DNA from 3 places in the Nonomuraea sp. NPDC047529 genome. Region 2 is predicted to be linked to each of the others. Evidence: riboswitches for the same ligand, from Rfam matches in the RefSeq annotation. Region 2 holds a riboswitch; each other region holds the start of a gene.

Region 1 (4,559 bases), on a different contig from region 2:
CGTGCGCTCGTCGGAGATGACCTCTAGCTTGACCCAGTTCGTCCCCAGGGCCTCGCGGGCCAGCCGGGCTGTCAGGACGGCCTCGCCCGCGGTGAAGCAGCCCGCGGTGTTGGGCAGCACCTTGATGTCGCGGCGGCGCAGCACGTCGAGGACCGAGCCGCGGGCGCCGGGGTCGAGCCGCCGCATGGCCACCGTGGTCAGCTGGGTGCCCGAGGCGGCCAGCGCCTGGTCGAGCACCTCCAGTGAGGGCGCGCCGCCGGTGCCCATGATGAGCCGGGAGGAGAACTTCTCCCCGGCGATGATCAGCTCATCCACCCTGCACCGCCGTCAGCACCTCGACGCGGTCGCGGTCGCCGAGCGCCGTCGTCTCCCACGAGCTGCGCGTCACCACCTCGTCGTTCACGGCCACCGCGACCCCGGTGGTGGCGGTGGTCAGCGTCCGTACGGCCTGGGCCACGGTGGTGCCGTCGGCCACCTCGTGCGCGGCGCCGTTGATCGTCACAATCATGAAATATCCCGAAATCTCGCGGGCGAGCACAGCGCGGCCAGCTCGCCCTCCTCACCCGTCAGAATCCCCGCACCCGGCAACGACCCCGCCCCGCGTGACGCCGCCCCTGAGGACGCGGCCGCCCCTGCAGACGCCGCTCCTGAGGCCGTTGGCCCCTTGGGGGCTGCCCCTGATGGCGGCGTCACCGTGGTGGGGGGCGCAGGGGACGGTGTCGCCGCGGCAGGGGTCGTGAGGGTTGCTGTGACCAGGGCCGCCGTGAGGGGGGCCAGCAGGACCCCGCCCCGGTGGTGGCCGGTCGCCAGCACCAGCCCGGGAGCCTCGCCCGGCCCGATGATCGGCAGGTTGTCGGGGGTGCCCGGCCGCAGCCCGGCGACCACGTCGGCGACCTCCAGCTCGGTGACGCCCGGCACCAGCTCCCTGGCGTCCCGCAGCAGCTCGTAGAGCCCGCCGGCGGTCACCCGGGTGTCGAACCCCAGCTCCTCCTGCGTGGCCCCGAGCACCAGCTCGCCGTCGCCCCTGGGGACGAGGTAGACGGGGGCGCCGTGCACCATCCCGCGTACGCACCGCCCGAGCAGCGGCTGCGGCGAGCGCAACCGCATGATCTGTCCCTTGACCGGCCGTACCGGCACGCCGGCCAGCTCTCCGCTCCACGCCCCGGCGGCCAGCACCACGCGATCGGCCGCGATCTCCCGCACGGCGGCGCCAGGCTGACCCGGGTCGGGTTCGAGGCGCACACCGATCACGGCACCCGCCGCGGCCCCGGTCATCGCCCCGATCCCAGCGCCGGTCCCAGCACCGATCCCAGCGTCGGTCCCAGTGCCGGTCGTGGTGTCGCCGTCGCGCAGCAGCTCGGTCACCCGCGCCCGCACCAGGGGCACGCCCAGCCGGTCGAGCGCGGCCAGCAGCGCCGCCGTGACGCGGCGCGGGTCGACCCAGGCGTCACCGGGGGCCAGCAGCCCGCCGCGCACCGACGGGGCCAGCATGGGCTCCAGGCGGCGGCACTCGCGCCCGGTCAGCCGCTCCACCCGGAGCCCCAGCTTGTCCATGAACGCCGCCAGGTCGTCGAGCGCCGCGAGGTCGTCGGCCCCGAAGGCGACGTCGAGCGTGCCGTCGGCGCGCAGGTCGAGCCCCCGGCGCGCGGCCTCCATCGACCCCGCCTCCCCGGCCACCCGCCCGAACCCGCCGCCGAACCCCGCGCCGGATCCCGAGCTGGTCCCACTGGCGAGCCCCGCGCCGAAGCCCGAGCCGGTGCCACCGGCGAGCCCTGTGGCGAAGCCCGCGGCGGACCCGTCGTCCAGCCCCGCGTCGGCGGCCAGCTCGGCCGCGAAGGACGGCCACCGGCTCAGCGACGCGGCCCCCAGCCGCAGCAGCGGCTCCTCGGTGTAGGCGACCTCGCTGACGGGGGCGAGCATCCCGGCCGCCGCGTAGGAGGCCCCGCGGCCCGGGGCCGGGTCGACCACCGTGACGGGCGACCCCGCTCGGGCCAGCCGCCAGGCGATCGACAACCCGACGACCCCGCCGCCCACGATCACATTCATCCGCGCTCCCTTCGCCGGCATGATCCGGATCAGGTGTCTTGCGGTCGAAGGCCCGTTCAAGCCTTCCTCTCAGCCCGGTGACGGCCGGACTCCCGCGCGTCTTGCCCTCCCAGCCTACGGCCTCGGTGCGACGCGCCGGCACGGCCCCCGTTATGGTCATGAACGTGAACCATGTCGTAGTGGTGGGAGCGGGCCTGGCCGGGCTGCGGAGCGCCGAGGCGCTGCGCGGGCGCGGCTTCACCGGACGGATCACGCTGATCGGCCAGGAGCGCCATCGGCCCTACGACCGCCCGCCTCTGTCCAAGGCCGTCCTGTCGGGCGCCGCCGACTCCAGCTTCCTGGAGGCCGACCTCGACGCGCTGGAGATCGACTTCTGGCCCGGCGTCACCGCCAAGGCCCTGCGCCAGGGCGTCCTGGAGACGACCGAGGGCGAGCTCGGCTATGACGGCCTGGTGATCGCCACCGGCGCCGAGCCGATCACCGTGCCCGGCGACGGCCCCCAGCACGTCCTGCGCACCCTCGACGACGCCCACGAGTTGCGCGCCGGGCTGGTGGCCGGGGCGCACGTCGCGATCATCGGCGCGGGCTGGATCGGCGCCGAGGTCGCCACCGCCGCCCGCAAGGCCGGTTGCACGGTGACCGTGATCGAGGCCGGCCCCACCCCGCTGGCCAACGCCGTGGGCCCGGAGATCGGCGCCCGCACCCTGCACTGGTACGACGGCATCGACCTGCGCCTGAACACCATGGTCGACGAGGTGGACGAGGGCGGCGTACGGCTGGTGGGCGGCGAGTTCGTCCAGGCCCACGTGGTCGTCACCGGCATCGGCGTGCGGCCCGCCATCGAATGGCTGGCCGGTTCCGACATCGACCTGCACAACGGCGTCGTCACCGACGAGCACCTGCGCACGTCCATGCCGGGTGTGGTCGCGGCCGGCGACTGCGCCGCCTGGTGGTCGCGCCGCTACGGCACCCGGCTCCGCGTCGAGCACTGGGACACCGCGCTCGGCTCGCCCGAGGTCGCCGCCGCGACCCTGCTGGGCGAGGAGGCCGTCTACGATCCGGCGCCCTACTTCTGGTCCGAGCAGTTCGGTCACATGGTCCAGTACATCGGCCACCATCCCTCCGGCGACCGCCTGGTCTACCGGGGCGAGCCCGAGGGCAAGTGGTCGGCTGTCTGGCTGACCTCGGGCGACACCCTCGCCGCGGTGCTCGCCGTCGACCGGCCCCGGGACTACGTGCAGGGCCGTAGGATCATCGAAGGCGGTCACCGCCTCGACACAGAACGCCTGGTAGATCCAGAGGTCCCCCTACGGGATTGTGTTGTTTGAGCAAGGACGGCATGTGGTAGTTGTGGTTTCGTGACGCTTTCTGTTGCACAGATCGACCGGGAGACCGACCAGCTCGTCGACGAGTGGCTCACTCTCCCCGAAGTGGCCTCACGCCTCGACCTTTCGATCGGGCGGGCCAAGCAACTCCTCAAGGACCACAAGCTGCTCGGCGTACGCCGAGGCGGCGGCGGGCCGCAGGTGCCCGCGGTGTTCCTCGACGGGAAGGACGTGATGAAGGGCCTGCCCGGCACACTGACCGTGTTGCTCGACGCCGGCTACGACGACGTGGAGTCGCTGCGCTGGCTCTTCACCCCAGACGAGTCCCTGCCGGGGTCGCCCATCGAGGCGATCAAGGCCGGCCGTCACACGGAGGTCAAGCGGCGTGCCCAGGCCCTCGGTTTCTGAGGCCCGCCTCTATCTCTGCACCGACGGCCGCCGCGACCGCGGCGACCTGGCAGAGTTCCTCGATGCGGTGCTGGCCGGCGGCGTGGACATCATCCAGCTGCGGGAGAAGGGCCTGGAGGCACGCGAAGAACTCGCGCTCCTGGAAGTCTTCCGCGACGCCTGCGACCGGCACGGCAAGCTGCTGGCCGTCAACGACCGGGCGGACATCGCCTACGCCGCCCGGCCCGACGTGCTCCACCTGGGGCAGGACGACCTTCCCGTGACGGTCGCGCGAGAGATACTCGGCGACGACATCGTCATCGGCCGGTCCACCCACTCCATCGCCGAGGCGTCCGCCGCGGCCGTGGAGGAGGGCGTCGACTACTTCTGCTGCGGCCCGATCTGGCCCACGCCGACCAAGCCGGGCCGCCACGCGCCAGGCCCGGCGCTGCTGCGGCACGCCGCGTCGCTGGGGTCGGCCTCGGACCCGGAATCGCCGCGGCCGTGGTTCGGGATCGGCGGCATCGACCTCGCCAACCTCGACGAGGTCATGTCGTACGGCGTGAGCCGCGTGGTGGTCGTACGCGCGATCACCGACGCGGAGGACCCGGGGGCGGCGGCGGCCGAGTTCGCCAAGCGCCTGAGCCCCTGAACCGACCGGGCGCCCGTCCTCGACGGGCGCCCCAGGCCAGGTGCCCGGCCAGAGTGCCGGGGTCAGGTCTTGCGGGACGTCGCGGCGATGGCCAGCTCGGTCAGCGCCGTGCGCGCCTCGGCGGTGACGGGCGCCTCGTCGAGCGCGGT
Region 2 (4,559 bases):
CGATCGCGGCCACAGCGGCGATCTTCATCATAGTTCCCCTGAGGGGGTCCGTACCGCCAGGGGCGATCGTCAAACCTTAGGCTGATCGCCATGCTGACGCTCCGGTACGACGAGCCCGCCCCCGACTGGGAAGGACACGTCCTTCCGATCGGCAACGGAGCGCTCGGCGCGTGCGTGTTCGGGACCCTCGGGACGGAACGCGTCCAACTCAACGAGAAGTCGTTGTGGACCGGCGGTCCGGGGAGCGCGGAGCCCGGCGCGTCGGGCAACTGGCCCGAGGAGCGGCCCGGCGCGTTGGACGCCGTGCGCCGGATGATCGACGAGCGGGGTTCGGCCTCGCCGGAGGAAGTGGCCGGAATCCTCGGAAACCCGTCCTACAGCACGGTGGGGCACATCCCCGGGTTCGGGGCGTACCAGAACTTCGGTGAGCTGCTGCTCGACGTGACCGGTGGTTTCTCGGGCGGCTACCGGCGCACGCTCGACCTGGAGACGGCGGTGGCCGCCGTGACGTACGAGGACGCCGACGGCGTGGTGCTCACCAGGGAATATTTCGCCTCGTACCCGGCGAACGTCATCGTCGGACGGCTGACGGCGGCACGCCCGGGGCGGGTGGGGTTCACGTTACGGTTCGGCACAGCGCACCCAGGCGGGGAGGAAGTGACCGCCGAGGCGGGACGGCTGCGCGTCCGGGGTGTGCTGGCCGACAACGGCCTGGTGTACGAGGGCCAGGTCCAGGTGCTGACCGAGGGCGGCACCCGTACGGACGAGGGCGACCGCGTCGTCGTGACCGGCGCCGACAGCGCGGTGTTCGTGTTCTCGGCGGGCACCGACCACGCGCCCGTCCATCCCGGTTACCGGGGCCCGGACCCGGCGGCGCGGGTCACGGCGGCCGTGGACGCGGCGGCGCGCCGGCCGTACGGGGAGCTGCGGGCCGAGCACGAGGCCGACCACCGGGCGCTGTTCGGCCGGGTCCGCCTGGACCTCGGCCAGATCATGCCCGACCTGCCGACCGACCGCCTGCTGGCCGGCTACGAAGGGGGCGCGAGCCCGTCCGACAAGGCGCTGGAGACGCTGTACTTCCAGTACGGCCGGTACCTGCTGATCGCCTCCTCCCGCCCCGGCTCGCTGCCGGCCAACCTCCAGGGGGTGTGGAACGCGTCCAACTCGCCGCCCTGGGAGTCGGACTACCACACCAACATCAACCTCCAGATGAACTACTGGCCCGCCGAGCCGGCGAACCTGGCCGAGACGGCGGTGCCGTACCAGGAGTTCGTGGCGGGGCTGCGCGCGCCCGGACGCGAGACCGCCAGGTCGATCTTCGGCACCGAGGGATGGGTGGTGCACTCCAACACCAACCCGTTCGGGTTCACGGGGGTGCACGACTGGCCCACGTCGTTCTGGATGCCGGACGCGGCCGGCTGGCTGGTGCGCCAGCTCTACGAGCGTTACCTGTTCGACGGCGACGAGGGTTACCTGCGCGGGCACGCCTACCCGGCGATGCGCGAGGCCGCCGAGTTCTGGCTGGCCAACCTGCGTCCCGACGTGCGCGACGGCAGCCTGGTCGTCTCGCCCGCCTACTCGCCCGAGCACGGCGACTTCACCGCGGGCGCGGCCATGCCGCAGCAGATCGTCCGGGACCTGTTCGCCTGCACGGCCGAGGCCGCGCGGACGCTCGGCGTGGACGCCGAGTTCGCCGGACGGCTGCGCACGGCGGCCGACCGGCTCGATCCCGGGCTGCGCGTCGGCTCCTGGGGGCAGCTCCAGGAATGGAAGGCCGACCTCGACGACCCCGCCGACCGGCACCGGCACGTCTCCCAGCTCTACGCCCTGCACCCCGGCACGCAGCTCACCGCTCCCGAGCACTTGGCGGCGGCGCGCACGACCCTCGAAGCCCGCGGCGACGGAGGCACGGGCTGGAGCATGGCCTGGAAGGTCAACTTCTGGGCCCGGCTCAAGGACGGCGACCGCGCGCTGAGCATGCTGAGCGGGCAACTGCGGTCGAGCACGCTGCCGAACCTGTGGGACACGCATCCGCCGTTCCAGATCGACGGGAACCTCGGCGCGACCGCCGGGGTGGCCGAGATGCTGCTCCAGAGCCACGCCGGCGTCGTCGAGCTGCTGCCCGCGCTGCCGTCCGCCTGGCGCGCGGGCTCCTTCGACGGGCTGCGCGCCCGCGGCGGCTTCACGGTGGGGGTGACCTGGACGGACGGCGTGCCGGCCGAGGTCAGGCTGACGTCGGCGCGCGGCGGGACCGCCCGGCTGCGCGGCCCCGGGTTCGCGCTCGACCTGGAGACTAGGGCAGGGGAGAGCTACGCGCTGTCGCCAGCACGCTGAACCAGGTGCGGTGGGTCACGCTCGACTCGTGCCAGGCGACCGCGAACCCGGCCGAGTCCAGCGCCGTGAGCAGGTCGCCGGCGTCGCGGTGGACGAACCAGCGCTCGTACTCGGTCCGGTAGGGCACCGGCTCCCACCCCTCGCTGTCGCCCAGAGCGGTGGTCAGCGCGAGCACCCCGCCGGGGCGCAGTGTCGCGTGCCAGGCGCGCAACGTCGACTCGGTCTGCTCGGACGGCACGTGCACGAGGGCCGCGGCCGACCAGATGCCGTCCAGGGACGAGGGCGCCAGCGGCGGATGCCGCAGATCGCCCAGGACGGTGGGAACGCCTCGCCCGGCGGCGAGAGCGGCCATCCCGATCGACAGGTCGACGCCCACGGTGGACAGGCCGCGTCCGGTGAACCAGGCCGACTCGCGCCCGGGGCCGCACCCCAGGTCGGCGACCGTGGCTCCGGCGGGAAGGGAAGAGGCGAACCGTTCGCGGAAGGCCGCGAACGAAGGAAGAGGGACGGCGAACTGCTCGTCGAACTGGTTCGCGATGACGTCGTAGGTGGCGGTCGTGTGCGCAATGGGATCAGACATCCCCTTGATCCTGCCACGCGCGAGGTTATGATCGCGGTGACCAACGCGGGAGCCCGGTGTGGACCGGGCTGAGAGGACGGCTGCCAGCCGCCGACCGCCAGAACCTGCTCCGGATAATGCCGGCGAAGGGAGTTTGCGCGATGAGCGACGCGCGCTTTTCCAAGATCCACATCGGTGACCTCCAGGTGCCCATGCGCGAGGTCAGGCTGTCGAACGGCACGTCGGTGCGGCTCTACGACACCTCCGGGCCGTCGCGTACCGACCGCTCGGCGTGGGGGTCCCCGGTCACCCAGCTCGGCGCCGCGCGGCGCGGGGTGGTCACCAAGGAGATGGAGTTCGTGGCCGTCCGGGAGGGCATGACGCCCGAGTTCGTACGGCAGGAGGTCGCGGCCGGCCGGGCGGTCATCCCCGCCAACGTCAACCATCCCGAGTCCGAGCCGATGGCCATCGGCAGGAACTTCCTGGTCAAGATCAACGCCAACATCGGCAACTCGGCCGTCACCTCCTCGATCGAGGAGGAGGTCGAGAAGATGACCTGGGCCACCCGCTGGGGCGCCGACACGGTCATGGACCTGTCCACCGGGCCGAACATCCACGAGACCCGCGAGCAGATCATCCGCAGCTCGCCCGTACCGGTCGGGACCGTGCCGATCTATCAGGCGCTGGAGAAGGTGGGCGGGCGTCCGGAGGCGCTGTCGTGGGAGGTCTACCGCGACACGCTGATCGAGCAGTGCGAGCAGGGCGTCGACTACGTGACGGTGCACGCGGGCGTGCGGCTGGCGCACGTGCCGCTGACCGTCCGCCGCAGGACCGGCATCGTCTCGCGGGGCGGTGCGATCATGGCCGCCTGGTGCCTGGCCCACCACCGCGAGAGCTTCCTGTACGAGCACTTCGACGAGATGTGCGCCCTGCTGGCCCGCTACGACGTGACGTTCTCGCTGGGCGACGGCCTGCGCCCGGGGTCGATCGCGGACGCCAACGACGAGGCCCAGTTCGCCGAGCTGCGCACCCTGGGCGAGCTGACCAAGGTCGCGCACGCGCACGACGTGCAGGTGATGATCGAGGGCCCCGGCCACGTGCCCATGCACAAGATCAAGAAGAACGTCGACCTGCAGCGCGAGCTCTGCGACGACGTGCCGTTCTACACCCTCGGCCCGCTCGTCACCGACATCGCCCCCGGCTACGACCACATCACCTCGGGCATCGGCGCCGCCATGATCGCCTGGTACGGCACCGCCATGCTCTGCTACGTCACCCCCAAGGAGCACCTGGGCCTGCCGAACCGGGACGACGTCAAGACCGGCGTGATCACGTACAAGATCGCGGCGCACGCGGCGGACCTGGCCAAGGGCCACCCGCAGGCCCAGGCGTGGGACGACGCGCTCTCGGACGCCCGGTTCGAGTTCCGCTGGGAGGACCAGTTCGACCTGTCGCTCGACCCGGACACCGCCCGCGCCTTCCACGACGAGACCCTGCCCGCCGCGCCCGCCAAGACCGCGCACTTCTGCTCGATGTGCGGCCCGAAGTTCTGCTCGATGAAGCTCAGCCACGAGGTACGGGCGGGCATGGCCGACAAGGCGGCCGAGTTCACCCGGAAGGGCGGCACGATCTACCTGTAGCCCGCCGCGGTCAGCCGGGCAGCGTC
Region 3 (4,559 bases), on a different contig from region 2:
CCTGAGGGTCGGACTCCGGCCAGCGGGTGGTCGGGAAGATCCCCAGGACCTTCCTGCGCTCCTCGGCCAGCACGCCCGACTCGGCGAGCCTGGTGAGCAGCCGCCGGCGCAGCTTGCCCGACTGCAACCGCTGCACCCACCACGCGGGCTTCCTGGCCTTGCCGTCCTCGGCCATGCGGGCGAGGGCGGCGTCGAGCTCCTCGTCGCCCGGCGGGGCCGGGTCCTTGACCGTCACCTTGTCGTCGGCCAGTTCCACGCGGCCCGCGGCGGCCAGCTCGGCGAGGATCGCGCCGCCGAGCGCGGGGTCGAGCTGGATGCCCCCGATGAGCTGCCTGCCTTCCTCCTCGCCGTAGGCGAGCAGGAGGAGTTCTTCGGCGATCGTCACGGTCATGCCTCGACACTAACCTCCCAGCATGAGCATCTCGGAAAAACTTCACGCGATCGGACGTCCGCTGCTCCAGGCGCAGCTCGACCATCCCACGGTGGCCGGGATCGGGCGTGGCGACCTGCCGGAGCCGGTCTTCCGGTCCTGGCTGGAGCAGGACTACCTGTACCTGCTCGACTACGTGCGGGTGTTCTCCAGGCTGGCCTGGCAGGCGCCGGACGGGCATCTGGGGGACCTGGTGGATCTGGCGCACGCGACGTACCACGACGAGTTGCGCCTGCATCGGTCGTTGTCGGCGGAGTTCGGGGCCGACCTGGACAACGCGGTGAAGGGGCCGGCGTGTGTGGCGTACACGGCGTTCCTGTTGGAGGCGGCGGGGTCTTATGGGGAGGGGCTGGCCGCGCTTTATCCGTGCATGTGGGGATATTCGAGTCTTGGGAAGATCCTTGCGGAGAACCCGCCGGCCGAGCCGCGTTACCGGGCCTGGGTGGACACGTACGCCGATCCCGGGTTCGCGGCGCTGACCGTACGGATCGGGCAGATGATCGACGAGGCCGACCCCGACCCCGTACGGGCGGAGGCGCTGTTCACCGAGGGCATGGCCCACGAACTCGCCTTCTGGGACGTGCCGTAGTCGCGTGACGGCCCGGCGCGCGCCATACCCTGGTGGCATGCCGGAACTTCCCGAAGTGGAGTCGCTCACCCACTTCCTGCGCGAGCGGGCGGTCGGCCGTTCGATCGCGGGCGTGGACGTCGTCGCCTTCCAGGCGCTCAAGACGTTCGACCCGCCGGTCACCGCGCTCGGCGGGCTCACCGTCACGGGCGTGTCGAGGCACGGCAAGTTCCTCGACCTCGACTGCGACGGCCTGCATCTGATCATCCACCTGGCCCGCGCCGGCTGGCTGCGCTGGCGTGACGACCTGTCCGGCGCGCGGCCGGTGCGGCCGGGCAAGGGGCCGCTGGCCGTACGCGTACGGCTGGCGCCCGACGACGACGGCCTGGCCCCCGGGTTCGAGCTGACCGAGGCCGGCACGCAGAAGCGGCTGGCCGTCTACGTCACCGACAAGCCGGAGGACGTCCCGGGCGTCGCCGCCCTGGGCCCCGACCCGCTCGACGACGCCTTCACCGTCGAGGCGCTCAAGCGCATCGTGGGCGGCAACCGTGCCCAGATCAAGGGCCTGCTGCGCGACCAGAAGGTGATCGCCGGCATCGGCAACGCCTACTCCGACGAGGTGTTGCACGCCGCCAGGATGTCGCCGTTCAAGATCGCGGCGACGCTGACCGACGCGCAGATCGCCGACCTGCACGAGGCCATCGTGACGACGTTGCACGACGCCGTGGAGCGGGCGCACGGGCTGGCGGCCAAGGACCTCAAGGCGGAGAAGAAGTCCGGGCTGCGCGTGCACAACCGGGCGGGCCAGCCGTGCGACGTGTGCGGCGACACGATCCGCGAGGTGTCGTTCGCCGACTCCTCGCTCCAGTACTGCCCGACCTGCCAGACGGGCGGCAGGCCGCTGGCCGACCGGCGGATGTCGCGCCTGCTCAAGTAGGGTCCCGGGCGCGGGATGATGGAAGCATGACCGTTCCAGAGATCGAGGCCACCGCCGTTCCCGACGACGCCTACCTGCTCGACGTCCGCGAACAGGACGAATGGCTGGCCGGCCACGCCCCCGAGGCCGTGCACATCCCCATGTCGCAGATCCAGGGCCGCGTCGAGGAGGTGCCCGCCGACCGCACCGTCTACGTGGTGTGCCGGGTGGGCGGCCGGTCGATGCAGGTCACGGCGTGGCTCAACCAGCTCGGGCGCGACGCCGTCAACGTGGGCGGCGGCATGCAGTCGTGGGAGTTCGCGCGCCGTCCGATGGTCAGCGAGACCGGACAGCAGCCGTTCGTGGCCTGAATGCCCCACTGTGGCGGTTCTTCCGCCACTGAGGCATGATGAGGGCGCCAACTGCATAGTCGCGGGAGCTCGGGGTGCCGGGCTGAGAGGGCAGCAACACAGCCGCTGCCGACCGCCTGAACCTGTCCGGGTAATGCCGGCGTAGGGAGTGTGCGATGACGCATGTCGTCGACGAAGTACCGCTGACCCTTGACGGCGCGCCCCCCAAGACCCTCGGCGTCCTCGACCAGGGCGCGCTCTGGGCCAACCTCGGCGTCAGCCTCCTCGGTTTCTCCGGGGCGCTCATCCTGATCGACCCGCTGGGCGGCGCCCCGCTCAGCCTCGTGGCCGCGCTCACGGCCGCCGTGGTCGGCAGCCTCATCGGCACCGCCATGGTGGGCCTGTCGGCCATTCCCGGCACGCAGACCGGGCGGCCGGCCATGGTGCTGCTGCGCGGGCTGTTCGGGGCGAAGATGTCGTACGTCCCGTCCGTGCTGAACATCGTGCAGATGCTCGGCTGGGGGGCCTTCGAGCTCTGGGTGATCGCCAAGGCCGCGAACGCCATCTTCGGGGACGTCCCGTACCAGGTGTGGGTGGTGGTGGCGGGCGTGCTGACCACCGCGCTGGCCGTCTGGCCGCTCGGGTCGATCAGGCTGCTGCGCCGGTACGTGACCGTCGGCGTGATCGTGTCGCTGATCTGGTTCACCGTGTCGTTCCTGGGTGAGGCGCCGACGTACACGGGCGGGTCGTGGACGGCCTTCGCCCCGGCCGTCGACTACGTGATCGCCCTGTCGGTGTCGTGGGTGCCGATGGCCGCCGACTTCGCCAGGCACTCGCGCTCCAGCCGGGCCGCCTTCACCGGCGTCGTCGGCGGCTACACCGTCGCCCAGGTGGCCTGCCTGGCCCTCGGCGTGTACGCGGTGGCCATCGCGGGCGCCCAGGCGGTCCAGGCCGACGGCATGGTCGTGTTCCAGCCGTTCGTCGTGGCGCCGCTGGGCGCGCTGTTCTTCGGCATCCTGGTGCTGCGCGAGACCGACCAGTCCTTCGCCAACGTCTACTCCACCACCGTCTCGCTCCAGAACCTCATGCCGAAGGTCGACCGGCGGGTCGTCTCCACCGCGATCGGCGTGCTCACCACCGCGATCGCCCTGGTCGTGGACGTCACCTCCTACGGCGCGTTCCTCGGCGTGATCGGCGCGGTGTTCGTGCCGATGTTCGCGGTGCTGGCCGTCGACTACTTCGTGCTCGGCGGCGCCGCCCGCTGGAACACCGCCGAGGACGCGCCCTCGCGCTGGCTGATGCTGCTGCCGTGGGCGCTCGGCTTCGCCGCCTACTGGTTCACCACCTCGACGCCCACCGTCGCCGGCTGGGACGACTTCTGGGCGGCCGCCCGCGACGCGGTCGGCTTCACACGGGAGATGTGGATGAACGGCGCGCTCGGCGGCGCGCTCGTCGCCGCCCTGGTGACCCTGCTGATCGGTGGGCTGACCGGTGGACTGACCGGTGGGCTCACCAGGGGCCTGCGCCGGTCAGCGGGCCGTTGAGACGCGGCGCTCGACGTTGAGCAGGTGCTGCTTGGCGGCCACGCCTCCGGCGTAGTCGCCGAGCTCGCCGTCCTCACGGACCACCCGATGGGAGGGCACGATCACGCAGACGGGGTTGGCGCCGACCGCGTTGCCGACCGCGCGCAGCGCGCGCGGCCGTCCGATGCTCGCGCCGATCTCCTCGTACGTCGTGGTCGTGCCGTAGGGGACGGCCATGGTCTTCTGCAGCACGCTACGGGCGAACGGCGTGGCCAGCGCGAGGTCGACCGGCGTGGCGAACGTGCGCAGCCGCCCGGAGAAGTACGCGTCGAGCTCCCGGCGCACCGGGTCGAGACGGCGGGCGTCGGGCCCGATGAACGTGCCGACCTCCTTGGCCACCCGCTCGTACACGACGTTCTCGGACTCGAAACTGCAGGCCGCGATGCCTTTGCCGGTGACCGCCAGGACGAGCCTGCCCACGGCGCCGTCGTAGGTGCCGAACGCGATGTGCGGCGGGCCCTCGCCCTTGTAGGTGTTGGAGGTCACTCTCAGCAGGGCATCGAGGTCGCTGCTCGACATGCCTCTCACCCGTTTCAGCCACCGGAATCTTCGTGAGCGCAGCGTATCGGACGGATCGCCCGTCAGACCCACCACGCCACGTGCACTATGGAGGTGTGGGGGACACATGGGTCGGCAGTGACGAGGAGATCGCTCGCGCTGTGCTCGCCGGTTCCCCCAACGCCGTGGTGGCGCTCGACCGCGACCAGAGCGT

The links. A riboswitch is a leader RNA that binds a small molecule or an ion and turns the genes downstream of it on or off. The one in region 2 is predicted to bind thiamine pyrophosphate.
Region 1: it holds a riboswitch for thiamine pyrophosphate, as region 2 does, so the genes downstream of both, ABZ815_RS34090 (FAD-dependent oxidoreductase) here and thiC (phosphomethylpyrimidine synthase ThiC) in region 2, are expected to answer to the same signal.
Region 3: it holds a riboswitch for thiamine pyrophosphate, as region 2 does, so the genes downstream of both, ABZ815_RS02465 (cytosine permease) here and thiC (phosphomethylpyrimidine synthase ThiC) in region 2, are expected to answer to the same signal.

Annotation. Positions count from the first base shown of each region.
Region 1 is NZ_JBEYTJ010000027.1:24,408-28,966, forward strand. It holds gene ABZ815_RS34080 (thiazole synthase) at 1-315, opposite strand, end outside; gene thiS (sulfur carrier protein ThiS) at 308-508, opposite strand; gene ABZ815_RS34090 (FAD-dependent oxidoreductase) at 505-2,046, opposite strand; TPP riboswitch at 2,036-2,152, opposite strand; gene ABZ815_RS34095 (FAD-dependent oxidoreductase) at 2,205-3,374, shown strand; gene ABZ815_RS34100 (Rv2175c family DNA-binding protein) at 3,405-3,779, shown strand; gene thiE (thiamine phosphate synthase) at 3,757-4,410, shown strand; gene ABZ815_RS34110 (polyprenyl synthetase family protein) at 4,473-4,559, opposite strand, start outside.
Region 2 is NZ_JBEYTJ010000003.1:65,436-69,994, forward strand. It holds gene ABZ815_RS06790 (hypothetical protein) at 1-28, opposite strand, end outside; gene ABZ815_RS06795 (glycoside hydrolase family 95 protein) at 91-2,334, shown strand; gene ABZ815_RS06800 (class I SAM-dependent methyltransferase) at 2,294-2,914, opposite strand; TPP riboswitch at 2,950-3,062, shown strand; gene thiC (phosphomethylpyrimidine synthase ThiC) at 3,055-4,533, shown strand; gene ABZ815_RS06810 (SDR family oxidoreductase) at 4,544-4,559, opposite strand, start outside.
Region 3 is NZ_JBEYTJ010000001.1:474,755-479,313, reverse strand. It holds gene ABZ815_RS02485 (GPP34 family phosphoprotein) at 1-391, opposite strand, end outside; gene ABZ815_RS02480 (TenA family protein) at 414-1,019, shown strand; gene ABZ815_RS02475 (DNA-formamidopyrimidine glycosylase family protein) at 1,057-1,935, shown strand; gene ABZ815_RS02470 (rhodanese-like domain-containing protein) at 1,962-2,285, shown strand; TPP riboswitch at 2,337-2,450, shown strand; gene ABZ815_RS02465 (cytosine permease) at 2,441-3,808, shown strand; gene ABZ815_RS02460 (methylated-DNA--[protein]-cysteine S-methyltransferase) at 3,794-4,366, opposite strand; gene ABZ815_RS02455 (PAS domain-containing sensor histidine kinase) at 4,462-4,559, shown strand, end outside.